Regions from separate parts of the Variovorax sp. OV084 genome, predicted to be linked through region 1. Evidence: riboswitches for the same ligand, from Rfam matches in the RefSeq annotation. Region 1 holds a riboswitch; the other holds the start of a gene.
The links. A riboswitch is a leader RNA that binds a small molecule or an ion and turns the genes downstream of it on or off. The one in region 1 is predicted to bind glycine.
Positions count from the first base shown of each region.

Region 2: it holds a riboswitch for glycine, as region 1 does, so the genes downstream of both, BMW87_RS24590 (D-amino acid dehydrogenase) here and gcvT (glycine cleavage system aminomethyltransferase GcvT) in region 1, are expected to answer to the same signal.

Region 1 covers NZ_FOII01000001.1:21,631-27,738, forward strand. Annotated here, with positions in the region: gene gcvH (glycine cleavage system protein GcvH) at 45-416, opposite strand; gene gcvT (glycine cleavage system aminomethyltransferase GcvT) at 477-1,649, opposite strand; glycine riboswitch at 1,695-1,807, opposite strand; glycine riboswitch at 1,820-1,910, opposite strand; gene BMW87_RS00125 (hypothetical protein) at 1,944-2,504, opposite strand; gene BMW87_RS00130 (L,D-transpeptidase Cds6 family protein) at 2,603-3,067, opposite strand; gene BMW87_RS00135 (TRAP transporter large permease) at 3,174-4,466, opposite strand; gene BMW87_RS00140 (TRAP transporter small permease) at 4,478-4,990, opposite strand; gene BMW87_RS00145 (TRAP transporter substrate-binding protein) at 5,088-6,062, opposite strand; gene denD (D-erythronate dehydrogenase) at 6,108-6,108, opposite strand, start outside.
Region 2 covers NZ_FOII01000012.1:69,293-75,400, forward strand. Annotated here, with positions in the region: gene rfbA (glucose-1-phosphate thymidylyltransferase RfbA) at 1-554, opposite strand, end outside; gene rfbD (dTDP-4-dehydrorhamnose reductase) at 575-1,465, opposite strand; gene rfbB (dTDP-glucose 4,6-dehydratase) at 1,462-2,535, opposite strand; glycine riboswitch at 2,652-2,752, shown strand; glycine riboswitch at 2,756-2,872, shown strand; gene BMW87_RS24590 (D-amino acid dehydrogenase) at 2,965-4,266, shown strand; gene BMW87_RS24595 (FIST signal transduction protein) at 4,273-5,553, opposite strand; gene BMW87_RS24600 (PhaM family polyhydroxyalkanoate granule multifunctional regulatory protein) at 5,599-6,108, opposite strand, start outside.

The DNA.
Region 1 (6,108 bases):
AGGGCTCGGGGAGAAGAAGGAAGGTGGCTGAAGAACTCAGCGGATCAGGATTCGGCGGCGAACTTGTCGTAGGAGGCCGCGTCCAGCAGGGCGTCGAGCTGTGCGGGTTCGCTCAGCTTGACCTTGAAGAACCAGCCGGCGGCCAGTGGGTCGCTGTTGGCCAGCGACGGATCGGCGCGCAGCGCCTCGTTCACTTCGGTGATCTCGCCCGACACGGGCATGAACACGTCGGCCGCGGCCTTGACCGATTCGACGACGCCGGCAACTTCGCCTTGCGCAAAGGTCTTGCCGACTTCGGGCAGGTCGACGAACACCACGTCGCCCAGCGCGTCCTGCGCATGCACGGTGATGCCGACGGTGGCTGCGTCGCCTTCGGCCGACACCCATTCGTGGTCCTTGGTGTACTTGATGCTCATGGAAAAACTCCTCGTGGAAAAAATGAATCGGGGTGTAGAGCCTAGCCGGGTCGACCGGGCTCAGCCGCGGTAGTAGCGGGTGGGCACGAAAGGCATCGTCGAGACCTCCATCGGCACCGGCTTGCCGCGCACGATGGCCTGCACGCGCGTGCCCGGTTCGGCAAAAGCGGTGGCCACGTAGCCCATCGCGATGCAGCGGTCGGCCGTCGGGCCGAGCAGGCCGCTGGTGACGACGCCGATGTCGTGGCCTTCGAAAGATTGCAGCACCGTGCCGTCGCGCACCGGAATGCGTTCGAGGGCGACGAGGCCCACGCGCTTGCGCTTCAGCGTGTCGTGGTCGGTGTGGCCGGCAGCGCCTGCGGCAGCGACGGCAAGCTGCGCGAGGATCTTTGTCGCGCCTGGAAAGCCGCCTTCGCGCGCGCCGCCCGTGCGGCGCACCTTCTGCATCGCCCAGTTGAGCGAGGCCTCGACCGGCGTGGTGGTGGTGTCGATGTCGTTGCCGTAGAGGCAAAGCCCGGCTTCGAGCCGCAGCGAATTGCGCGCGCCCAGGCCAATGGGCTTGACCTCGGGTTGGGCCAGCAGCAGGCGGGCCAGCGCCTCGGCGTCCTTCGCGGCCACCGAGATCTCGAAGCCGTCTTCGCCGGTGTAGCCGCTGCGGGTGACGAAGGCGGCAATGCCGCCGATCTGCACCGCACCGCCCGTCATGAACACGAAGCGCTCGATGCCGGGCGACAGCCGCGCCAGCGTGGCCGCGGCCTGCGGGCCCTGCAGCGCGAGCAGGGCGTGGTCGGGCAGGGGCTGCACTTGGCAGCGGCTGCCGATCTTCTGCTGGATGTGGGCGATGTCGGCCACCTTGCAGGCGCCGTTGACGATCACGAAGATCGAGCCGTTGCCTTCATTGAAGAACATCAGGTCGTCGAGGATGCCGCCTTCGTCGTTCAGCAGCAGGCCGTAGCGCTGCTTGCCGGCGGGCAGGTCGATCACGTCGACTGGCATCAGGGTTTCGAAGGCGGCCGCTGCATCGGGCCCGACGAGGCGCAGCTGGCCCATGTGGGAAATGTCGAACAGGCCGGCCGCATCGCGCGTGTGCTTGTGCTCGGCCATCAGGCCGGCGGGGTACTGCACCGGCATCGAATAGCCGGCAAAGGGGACCATGCGGGCACCGAGCTCCACGTGGAGGTCGTGCAGCGGCGTCTTGAGAAGTTCGGTAGCGGGGGCGGAAGAAGCAGCCACGGGGCACTCCAAAGGGGCAGACGAAATCCATGACGCAAGCCATGGGCCACCCCTGCTGTCCGCTTTACCTGAGAGATTCGCCCCACGATCGGGGTTTGCTCCTTCGGTGGGCCGATGGGCAGTTTTCACTGCAACGGCCTCTCTCCAGCAAGGAAACGCCGGTGTTCACCGGCGCCTTGTCAGTCCTTTTGCCTGAGCGTTCGGGAAACCCCTGCGCCTTCGGCGGCCCCGGCACGCGGGGCTCTCTCCTGACCCTGGCGAGTGTAGTGGATCGCGCGGGGCCGGGGTTCGGCGTCAGTGGATGATTTCGGCCGGCGGCAGCAGCTTGTCGATGCGCTCGCGCAGCGATTCGGCCCGCTCCACCCCGGCGGTTTTCTCGATCTCGGTGAGCATCAGCGCGGCGATGGTCAGCATCGCCTCGCGGTCGCGGGCCTCGCGCAGGGCGTCGCGCATCTGCAGCGCGAATTTCGGGTCGCGCCGCACGAACATGCGCTCGCAGATGTCGAACAGGAACATGCGCGTGGTGGCCAGCGAGCGCTTGCCGTCGAAGGTGTCGGCCGAGGTGGTGGCGACCTGGATCGGCTCGGCGGCGGCGATAGGCGCGGGCCGGGCGGGGGCTGCTACCGGTGCGGGCGCCGGTGCCGCAGCAGCAGCCTGCGGGGCCTGCAGGTAACCCCGCTGCACCAGCGCCTGGATCGCCTGTTCGGCTTCAACCCGGTTGGAGAACAGCGGACTGAAGTCGGTCAGCGAGCGCCGGCCATCGGCCATCAGCAGCAGGGCGCGCTCACGCTGGCTGAGCGTGCGCTGTCCGCCCTGGAGTTCGTCGCGCGCCTTGTCGGTCTTGGTGGGAAACATGGCAGCCACAGCTTTCGGGAATCGAGGGCTGCAGCATCGTTGCAAGTGGTGACATCTTCATGAACCGTTTGCCTTACAGGGGCAATCGCGGCTGGCCTTCAGCCCGCGCTTTCCTTGCGTATGAGCCACTGGTTGCCCACGCGCTGCAATTCCAGCGTCTTGCGGCTCTTCTCGCGCAGCTTGTCGGCGCTGTAGGTCTGTTGAAAGCTCGCGCTGGCCGCCTGCCCCTGGACGCTGATGACCAGGCTGTCGATGCTCACGCTGATGGTCGTCTTGTCGGTAATGCGCGCGCGGCGGTCCGCCTCCCAGGCCTTGCGGTCCTGGCCTCGCGGCGGCGTGAAGTCGGGTGCATAGGCGGCCAGGTAGCGCACCACGTCCCGGGCTGACCAGGCCGCGGCCCAGGCGCGCACGGCGGCTTCGACTTCGCGGATGCTGGAGGCGGGATCGGCCGGCGCTGCTGCCGATACGGGGGCTGGTGCCGCGGCGGGCGTTGCGGGCGGGGCGCCGAAGGCAGCCGGAGCCAGCAAGGCGCCGCCCAGCAGGCAGCTCAGGAATCGATTCATGGCGCAGTCCCCTCCTTGTCGGTTGTTGGCCCTTGGCCCGTCGCCCGATTCTGGCAGTGAACATCCGCCGATTCACCGGGCCGATCAGGCCCCGGAGCCCGGGCCGCTACTTGAACCCGAGCACGTGCGGCAGCCACGTGCTCAGCGCGGGCACGAAGGTCAGGATGACCAGCACCGCCCCATGGGCCCAAAGGAACGGCACCAGCTCCTTCACCAGCGCCGACATCGGTACCTTCGACACGTTGCAGGTCACGAACAGCAGCCCGCCCACCGGCGGCGTGATCATGCCCAGCGTGAGGTTGAAGATCACGATCATCGCGAAGTGCACCGGGTCCACACCCAGCTTGATGGCCACCGGCGCAAGGATCGGCGCCAGCACCATCACACCCGGCAGCGGCTCGATGAAGATGCCGAACAGCAGCAGGAACACGTTGACGATGATCAGGAACATCCACGGCGAGAGGTTCATGCTGATGAGCCATTCGGCCATCTGCTGCGGAATGCCCTCGATGGTCAGCACCCACGCGAACGAGGCCGACAGCCCGATGATGATCAGCACCGAAGCCGACAGCAGGGCAGAGCGCGAGAGGATGTCGGGCAGCATCTTCCACTCGAGCGTGCGGTAGACGAACTTGCCGCACACCAGCGCATAGAACACCGCCACCACCGAGGCCTCGGTCGGCGTGAACCAGCCGGCGCGCATGCCGCCCAGGATCACCACCGGCAGCAGGATCGCAGGAATCGCCTTCCAGGTCGTGACCAGGATCTCGCGCAGCGGAGGCGTTTGCCCATCGCCCTTGTAGTTGCGCTTTTTCGAGACGTAGAAGTTCACGACGCACATCGCCACCGCGATCAGGATGCCCGGCATGATGCCGGCCGCGAACAGCGTGCCGACCGATACGCTCTCGTCCTGCAGCGCGTAGATGATCATGATGATCGAGGGCGGAATGATCGGCCCGACGATGGCGGTCGAGGCCGTGAGCGCCGCCGCGTACGAGCGGTCGTAGCCGGCCTTGTCCATCATCTTGATGAGCATCGACCCCGGCCCCGCCGCGTCGGCCAGCGCCGAGCCCGAGATGCCCGAAAAGAAGGTCAGCGACACCACGTTGGTGTAGCCCAGCCCGCCGCGCCGGTGGCCCACGAACTGGCCTGCGAAGCGCAGCAGCACCTCGGTGAGCGAGCCGCCGCTCATGAGTTCGGCCGCAAGAATGAAGAAGGGCACCGCCATCAGCGGAAAGCTGTCGATACCGGTGAAGGTTTCCTTCAGCAGCACCATCAGCGGGTAGTTCTCCGCAAGGATCAGCGTGGTAACGGTGGAAAGGCCCAGCGCAAAGGCCACCGGCACGCCGATGGCCAGGAAAATGCAGGCGGAAACGATCAGAACAATGCTGGCATCCATGGTCGTTCTCCTTACAGCGACGCCGAGGCGTTGGCGTCGAAGTGCGCGTCGGACGCGAACTCCCTGCGCAGCACGTAGCCACGCACCACCAGCAGCCAGTGCACGATCAACAAGATGCCGCCGAACAGCATCGCGCTGTAGATGTAGGCGAATGGAATCTGAGTCACGGCAGTGAGCTGGAACATCGTGCGTTCCATGTACAGCCAGCCGTACCAGACCATGAAGCCGAAGAATGCGAAGAGCAGCCCGGCGACGACGATGCGCACCGCGACGGCCGCGCTGCGGGGCAAGGCGTCCTGCAGGTTCTCGACCGCGATGTGCCCGCCGTAGCGCAGCACCGGCCCGGCGCCCAGGAAGGTGAGCCAGATCATCATGTGGCGCGACACCTCTTCCGCCCATTCGAGCGACTGGCTCGTGGTGTAGCGCAGCACGACGTTGGTGAAGATGATGACCGACATGGCGGCCAGCAGAAGAATCAGCGCCCAGCGGTTGGCGGCGAGAAAGTAGCGCTCGAAGGCTTGCACTTTGTGTTGTTCTCTGTTCTGTCTGAAAAACGAAGCGCCCGGCGCACGCATGCGTGCCGGGCGCGTTGCCGGAGGGTCGGCCGTTGCGGCTCAGGGCTTACTTGACGTCCGTGATCTTCTTGATGTTGTCCGCGCCGAATTCCTTGGCGTAGCTCACGTAGGCGGGCTTCAGCGCCTCGCGGAAGGCGGCGCCGTCGACGGTGCGCGTGACCTTCATGCCGTCTTTCTCGAGCTGGGCAATGCCGTTGTTCTCGTCGTCGTTGACCTTCTTGCGCTGGGCAATGGCGGCCTTCTTCGCGGCTTCGGTGAACACCTTCTTGTCGGCGTCAGACAGCTTGTTCCACACCTTCGGCGACAGCAGAAGCAGCGCCGGCGAGTACACGTGGCCCGTGAGCGAGAGGTGCTTTTGCACCTGCGAGAACTTCGACGACAGGATCACCGGAATCGGGTTCTCCTGCCCGTCGACCGTGCCTTGCTGCAGCGCGCCGAACAGTTCGGGGAAAGCCATGGGCGTGGGCAGGATGCCGAAGGTGCGGTAGCCGTCCATGTGCACCTTGTTTTCCATGGTGCGCATCTTCAGGCCGGCCGCGTCGCTGGGCTTGACGATGTCGCGCTTGCTGTTCGTCATGTGGCGAAAGCCGTTCTCCGTCCAGGCCAGCGCGATGATGCCCTTGCTCGGGAACTTGGTCAGGATGTCCTGGCCGATGGGGCCGTCCATGACTTTGCGTGCATGGTCGTAGTCGCGGAACAGGAACGGAATGTCGACGATCTTGACCTCGGGCACGAAGTTGCCCACCGGGCCGGTCGAGGTGTTGACCAGGTCCTGCGTGCCGAGCTGGATGGCCTCGATCTGCTCGCGCTCGCCGCCGAGTGCCGAGTTGGCGAAGTGCTGGCACTTGTAGCGGCCTTGGGTGCCTTTCTCGATTTCTTCGCAGAACACCGTGGAGCCCACGCCGTAGTGCGACTCCTTGGAAGTCGCGTAGCCGATCTTCAGAACGGTCGGTTGCTGCGCGAAGGCGGAAGTGCCCAGGGCAAGCGAAAGGCAGGCGGCGGCGATGTGGCCGAGTTTCATGATGTCTCCGGGGTTTGAAGTCAGGTGCGCGTCAGGCGCAACGGAC
Region 2 (6,108 bases), on a different contig from region 1:
TGGTTGTCGTAGAAGTACAGCCCCGTCACCGCATAGCTGCTCTTGGGCTTCAGCGGCTTCTCTTCGATGCTGCTCGCCTTGCCCTTGGCGTCGAAGGCCACCACGCCGTATCGCTCCGGGTCCTGAACGTGGTACGCGAACACCGTGGCCCCGGAAGTCTTCGTGTCCGCCTCGGACAGCAGGTGCACAAGGTCATGCCCGTAGAAGATGTTGTCCCCCAGCACAAGTGCACTCGGAGAGTTCCCGACGAACTTGTCCCCGATGATGAACGCCTGCGCCAGCCCGTCAGGGCTGGGCTGCACCGCGTACTGCAGGTTGATCCCCCACTGGCTCCCATCGCCCAGCAATTGCTCGAACCGCGGCGTGTCCTGCGGCGTGCTGATGATCAGGATGTCGCGCATTCCGCCCAGCATCAGCGTGCTCAGCGGGTAATAGATCATCGGCTTGTCGTACACCGGCAGCAGCTGCTTGCTGAGCGCCAGGGTCGCGGGGTGCAGGCGGGTGCCCGAGCCACCGGCCAGGATGATGCCTTTGCGTTGCGTCGTCTTGGTCATGTTCTTTTTCTCGTGAAAGTTCAAAGAATCTCGCGCAGCATGCGCGCGACGCCTTCCTGCCAGGGCGGCAGGCGCAGGCCGAACGTGGTCTGCAGCTTGGTGGTGTCCAGGCGCGAGTTGTGCGGGCGCTTTGCCGGGGTCGGGAAGGCACTGGTCGGCACGGCCTCGACGGCCTCCGGTCCGGCCTTGAGTTCGACACCGGCCGCCTTGGCTTGCTCGATCACGAAGCGCGCATATCCGTACCAGCTGGTCTCGCCGCCGGCGATGGCGTGATAGAGGCCAGCCTTGGCCGGGTCCTGCAGCGTCGCCCGGATGGCATGCGCCGTCACGTCGGCCAGCAGCTCCGCACCCGTGGGCGCGCCGAATTGGTCGTCGATGACGGTCAGCTTGTCGCGCTCCTTCGCCAGTCGCAGCATCGTCTTGGCGAAGTTGCCGCCGCGCGCGGCATACACCCAGCTGGTGCGGAAGATCAGGTGACGAGCGCAGTTCTGGGTCACCAGTTGCTCGCCTTCGAGCTTGGTGCGCCCGTACACGCTGAGCGGGCCGGTCGCGTCGTCTTCCTTCCAGGGCCTGGTGCCGCTGCCGTCGAAGACATAGTCGGTCGAGTAATGCACCATCAGCGCGCCGATCTGCTGGGCCGCCTCGGCCACGATTCCCGGAGAGGTGGCGTTGAGCTTGCGCGCGAAGTCAGGTTCGCTCTCGGCCTTGTCGACGGCCGTGTGCGCCGCCGCATTGACGATCACATCGGGACGCACCTTCAATACTGTCTCGGCCAGTTGCTCCGGCCGGCTGAAGTCGGCGTTGAAATCGGTGCTGTCGAAGTCGAGCGCGACCAGTTCACCCAGGGGCGCCAGGCTGCGCTGCAGCTCCCAGCCGACCTGTCCGCCCTTGCCCAGCAGCAGCAACTTCATGCCGCAGCCTTCGTCGTGTCGTATTGCTTCTCGACCCACTCGCGATACGCGCCGCTTTGCACGTTGCGCACCCACTCGCCATTGGCCAGATACCACTCGACGGTCTTGCGGATGCCGGTGTCGAAGGTCTCGGCGGGCTTCCAGCCGAGCTCGGCCTCGAGCTTGCGCGCATCGATGGCGTAGCGACGGTCGTGGCCGGGGCGATCGGTGACGTAGGTGATCTGTTCCTTGTAGGGCTTGCCGTCGGCCCTGGGGCGCAGCTCGTCGAGCAGCGCACACACGGTGTTGACGATCTCGATGTTGGGCTTCTCGTTCCAGCCGCCCACGTTGTAGGTCTCGCCAAGCTTGCCGGCTTCGAGCACGCGGCGGATGGCGCTGCAGTGGTCCTTCACGTAGAGCCAGTCGCGCACCTGCATGCCGTCGCCGTACACGGGCAGGTTCTTGCCGGCCAGCGCGTTGACGATCATCAGCGGGATGAGCTTCTCCGGGAAGTGGAAGGGGCCGTAGTTGTTGGAGCAGTTGGTGGTCAGCACCGGCAGGCCGTAGGTGTGGTGCCAGGCACGCACGAGGTGGTCGCTGGCGGCCTTGCTGGCTGAATACGGGCTGTTGGGCTCGTACTTGTTCTCTTCGGTGAAGGCGGGGTCGGTCTTCGACAGCGAGCCGTAGACCTCGTCGGTGGACACGTGCAGGAAGCGGAAGGCCGTCTTCTGCTCGGCTGGCAGCGCGCTCCAGTGGCCGCGCACGGATTCGAGCAGGCGGAAGGTGCCCAGCACGTTGGTCTGCACGAAGTCTTCGGGGCCGTGGATGGAGCGGTCCACGTGCGATTCGGCGGCGAAGTTGACCACGGCGCGCGGCTTGTGCTCGGCCAGCAGGCGGTCGATGAGGGCGCTGTCGCCGATGTCGCCCTGCACGAAGATGTGTTTCGGGTTGCCCTTGAGCGACGCGAGGGTCTCGAGGTTGCCTGCGTAGGTCAGCTTGTCGAGGTTCACGACCGGCTCTTCGCCGTTGGCGATCCAGTCGAGTACGAAATTGGCGCCGATGAAGCCAGCGCCGCCGGTAACCAGGATCATGAAGTCCCCTGCTGATATATGGAACGATCGCCTTGCGGCAAATCAACAGGCGATTATCCCATTCGGCCAGAGGAGAGAAATCAAAGGTTGGCGCCCGCGCAAGCCCCGCCTACAATCGCCCCACTGCAGGAGAGCGGGCCACCCCGGTGGCCCTACCGAAGGCGCAAACTCCCATAAACGCTCAGGTCGGTCCGAACAAGGGACCTGTACTGCACCAACTGAAACGCCGTCTGGAGAGCCATCACACCGCCCAACGTGGTCGTGATGCACCGAAGGAGCAAACCCTCTGCGGGCGCAGCGGGTGAATCTCTCAGGTACCGAGGACAGGGGGAGCGGCAACTTGGACTACGGTCGTCCGGTTGCTTTGCTATTCATTCAATAGCACACCACGCCCGTCGTTCAAGCGCTGCAACCTCAAAGGTACTTGAAATGCGCGTGATCGTTCTTGGCGCCGGCCTGCTCGGCGTGACCTCGGCTTACTACCTCCAGCAACTCGGCCACGAAGTGACCGTGATCGACCGGCAAGCCACCCCAGCCGCCGAAACCAGCTTCGCCAACGGTGGGCAGATCTCCGTCAGCCACGCCGAGCCCTGGGCCAACCCCAGCGCGCCGCTCAAGGTGCTGCAGTGGCTGGGCAAGGAAGATGCTCCGCTGCTCTTCCGCATCCGCGCCGACATGCGCCAGTGGCTCTGGGGCCTCCAGTTCCTGCGCGAATGCACGCCGGCGCGCACCCGCCACAACATCGAGCAGATCGTGCGTCTCGGAACATACAGCCGCTCGATGTTGCAACAGTTGCGCCGCGACACCGGCCTGAACTACGACCAGCGCACGCAGGGCATCCTGCACTTCTACACGACGCAAAAAGAGTTCGACGGCGCCCTCGCGCCCGCCGAGCAGATGCGCGCCCTGGGCTGCGAGCGCCAGGTCATCTCGGCCGACGAAGCCGTGAAGATCGAGCCCGCCCTCGCCCACATCCGCCCGAAGCTGGCCGGCGCCACCTACACGGCCGAGGACGAGTCCGGCGACGCCAACCGCTTCGCGCGCGAACTGGTGGGCCTGGCCACCGCGGCGGGCGTCAAGTTCCTGATGAGCCACACCGTGACCGCGCTGCGCGAAGCCGGCGGCAGCATCGATCACGTCGAAGCCACCGACAGCGAAGGCCGCTTCCAGCGCATCCGCGGCGACGCCTTCGTGCTGGCGATGGGTTCATTGAGCCCGCTGTATGCCGCCCCGCTGGGCATTCGCCTGCCGATCTACCCGGCCAAAGGCTATTCGGTGACGCTGCCCGTCAAGGACGCGTCGAAGGCCCACCAGGTCTCGCTGACGGATGACGAATTCAAGCTCGTGTTTTCGCGCTACACCTCGGAGTCGGGCGACCGCCTGCGCATCGCCGGCACGGCCGAGCTCAACGGCTATGACCGCGACCTGAACCGCGTGCGCTGCGAAGCCATCGTGCGCCGCGTCGAAGAGCTCTTCCCCGGCGCTGGCGACACCACGCAGGCCCAGTTCTGGACCGGTCTGCGCCCCGCCACGCCGAGCAACGTGCCGCTGATCGGCAAGACCAGGCTTCCGAACCTGTTCCTCAACACGGGCCACGGCACGCTCGGCTGGACGCATGCCTGCGGCTCGGGCAAGTCGATCGCGCGGATCGTGAGCGGGCTGGCGCCGGAGGTGGATTTCGCGTTCACCGGCATGCCTGCGCCCGCGCCGCGCGCGCTGCAGCCGGCCTGATCGCGTTCAGTCGTTGGCCGTAAACACCGTCAGCACCCCGGTATAGCCATACAGGTGATGCCGGGCAATCTCGCCCGCAGCGAAGAACCCGACCAGCGGCACGTCGCCCAGCGCGTGCCGCACGATCTGCAACTCAGCGCCCGGTGCGCCGAAATGCGGCCCGCCGCGCCCCGAGCAGCTCACGTACACCGCCCCTGCGATGCGCCGTGCCGGATGCGGCGCCGCCTCGGCTTCGCCCGCCGCCACGGCGCGCGCGGTGGCGAGCGTCTGCTCTTCGGGCTCCAGTTCCTCGCGGATTTCCGCGCAGATGCGCATCAGGTCGGCCCGCGCGGCCTGCGCGTTGCGGCGGCAGAAGGTCAGCCGCATGCCGGCCTCGGCCACATCGGCAATGGCGATGCCGCGCCGCGTCGGGTCCAGCCCGATGATGTGGCGCACCAGCACGTCGGCGCCCAGGTCGCCGGTGCGGCGGATGCCGTCGCTACCGGCATCGGCCAGGCCGACCAGCGTGTTGCGCACGGCGTCGATGGCCTCCTGCGGCCGTTCGAGCGACACCTGCAGATCGGCCAGCAGCACGTCGAGCGCCGGCTCGCCGTCGAGCTTCAGCAGCAGATTGCCGTCGGCCTCGGTGATCTCGCGTTCGCGCACTGCCCCCGAGCGCAGCGGCTGGCAGCCCTGCGTGACGCGCGACACCAGCCGTACGCCTTCGCCGAACACCACGCCCGACAGGCCGCCCGAGAACACCCCACCCGCCGCCCCGTGCCCGCGGATGTTGCCGTTGCCGCCGACTGCGAATTGCAGCGCGCTGCCGCGCCCCGAAGACAGCCCGCCGAACAGATAACCCGTGTCGGTGCGCCCCGCCATCTCGGCGATCAGCTCGGCCAGGTCGGGCGTTGCCGGGTCGGCGTGCACCAGTGCCGTGTGCGCCTCGAAGCCGCTCATTTCGGAATTGCCCAGCGGCGCCACGCCCGAGAACACGCGGTACTGGTCGCTCGGCAAGGCGCAAAGCATCAGGCTCATGCCGGGTTCATCGAAGTACTCGGCGTTGTTGGCCGACACGCCGATGCCGACGGTGCCCGACCAGTCGGTCACTTCGGGCAGCTCGGCGCTCAGGTGGTCGAGGATGTCCTGCGCCTCGCTTGCATAGTGGTCGGTGATGTAGAGCAGCCCCAGCGTCGGCGACGAGGCGTAGTCGGGCAGGGCCATCTGTGCGCGCAACTGGGCCAGCACGAGGCCGGCCGCCATGCGCCATTGCGGATGGGTGGCGTGACCGGAGGGAAACAACTTCATGATGCGTGCCAACCCGTTCTCTTCAACAAATGGATGTGTATGACGTCAGCGCCGGGCGGAGGTTCGCTGGCGCGCGGCTGTCGATGTCTTCTTTTTGGCAGCCGGCGCTGCAGCCTTCTTGGCCGCAGCAGGCTTGCGGGCGGCCGTTGTTGCCGGCTTGCCCATGACCTTGCCGACCGCATCGGCCAGCGGCTGGGCCATGGCCGGCACCTTCAGCTGGGCCGCGTCCTGCAGCGCCGAGCTGGCGATCTGCTGGAACTGTTCGGTGAGCGAGCCCCACCACTGCATGGGATCGACCACGCCGGCTCCGTCGGCCGCCGCGGTCTTTGCCTTGGCCGAAGCCGGCCTGCTGCGCGACTTCGTCGGTGCTGGAGCCTCTTCTTCGGGCATCTCGTCCTCTTCCTCGACCTCTTCGGGTTCGGGCTCCGGAGCTGCCGCGGCAGGCGCCGGCGCCATCGCGGCTGCCTGCTTGGTGAACGCGCTGGCGATGTCTTCCATCCGCACGTTCATGCCGCGCAGCGTCGACAGCGTCATCTTCTGCACTTCTAGCGCCTG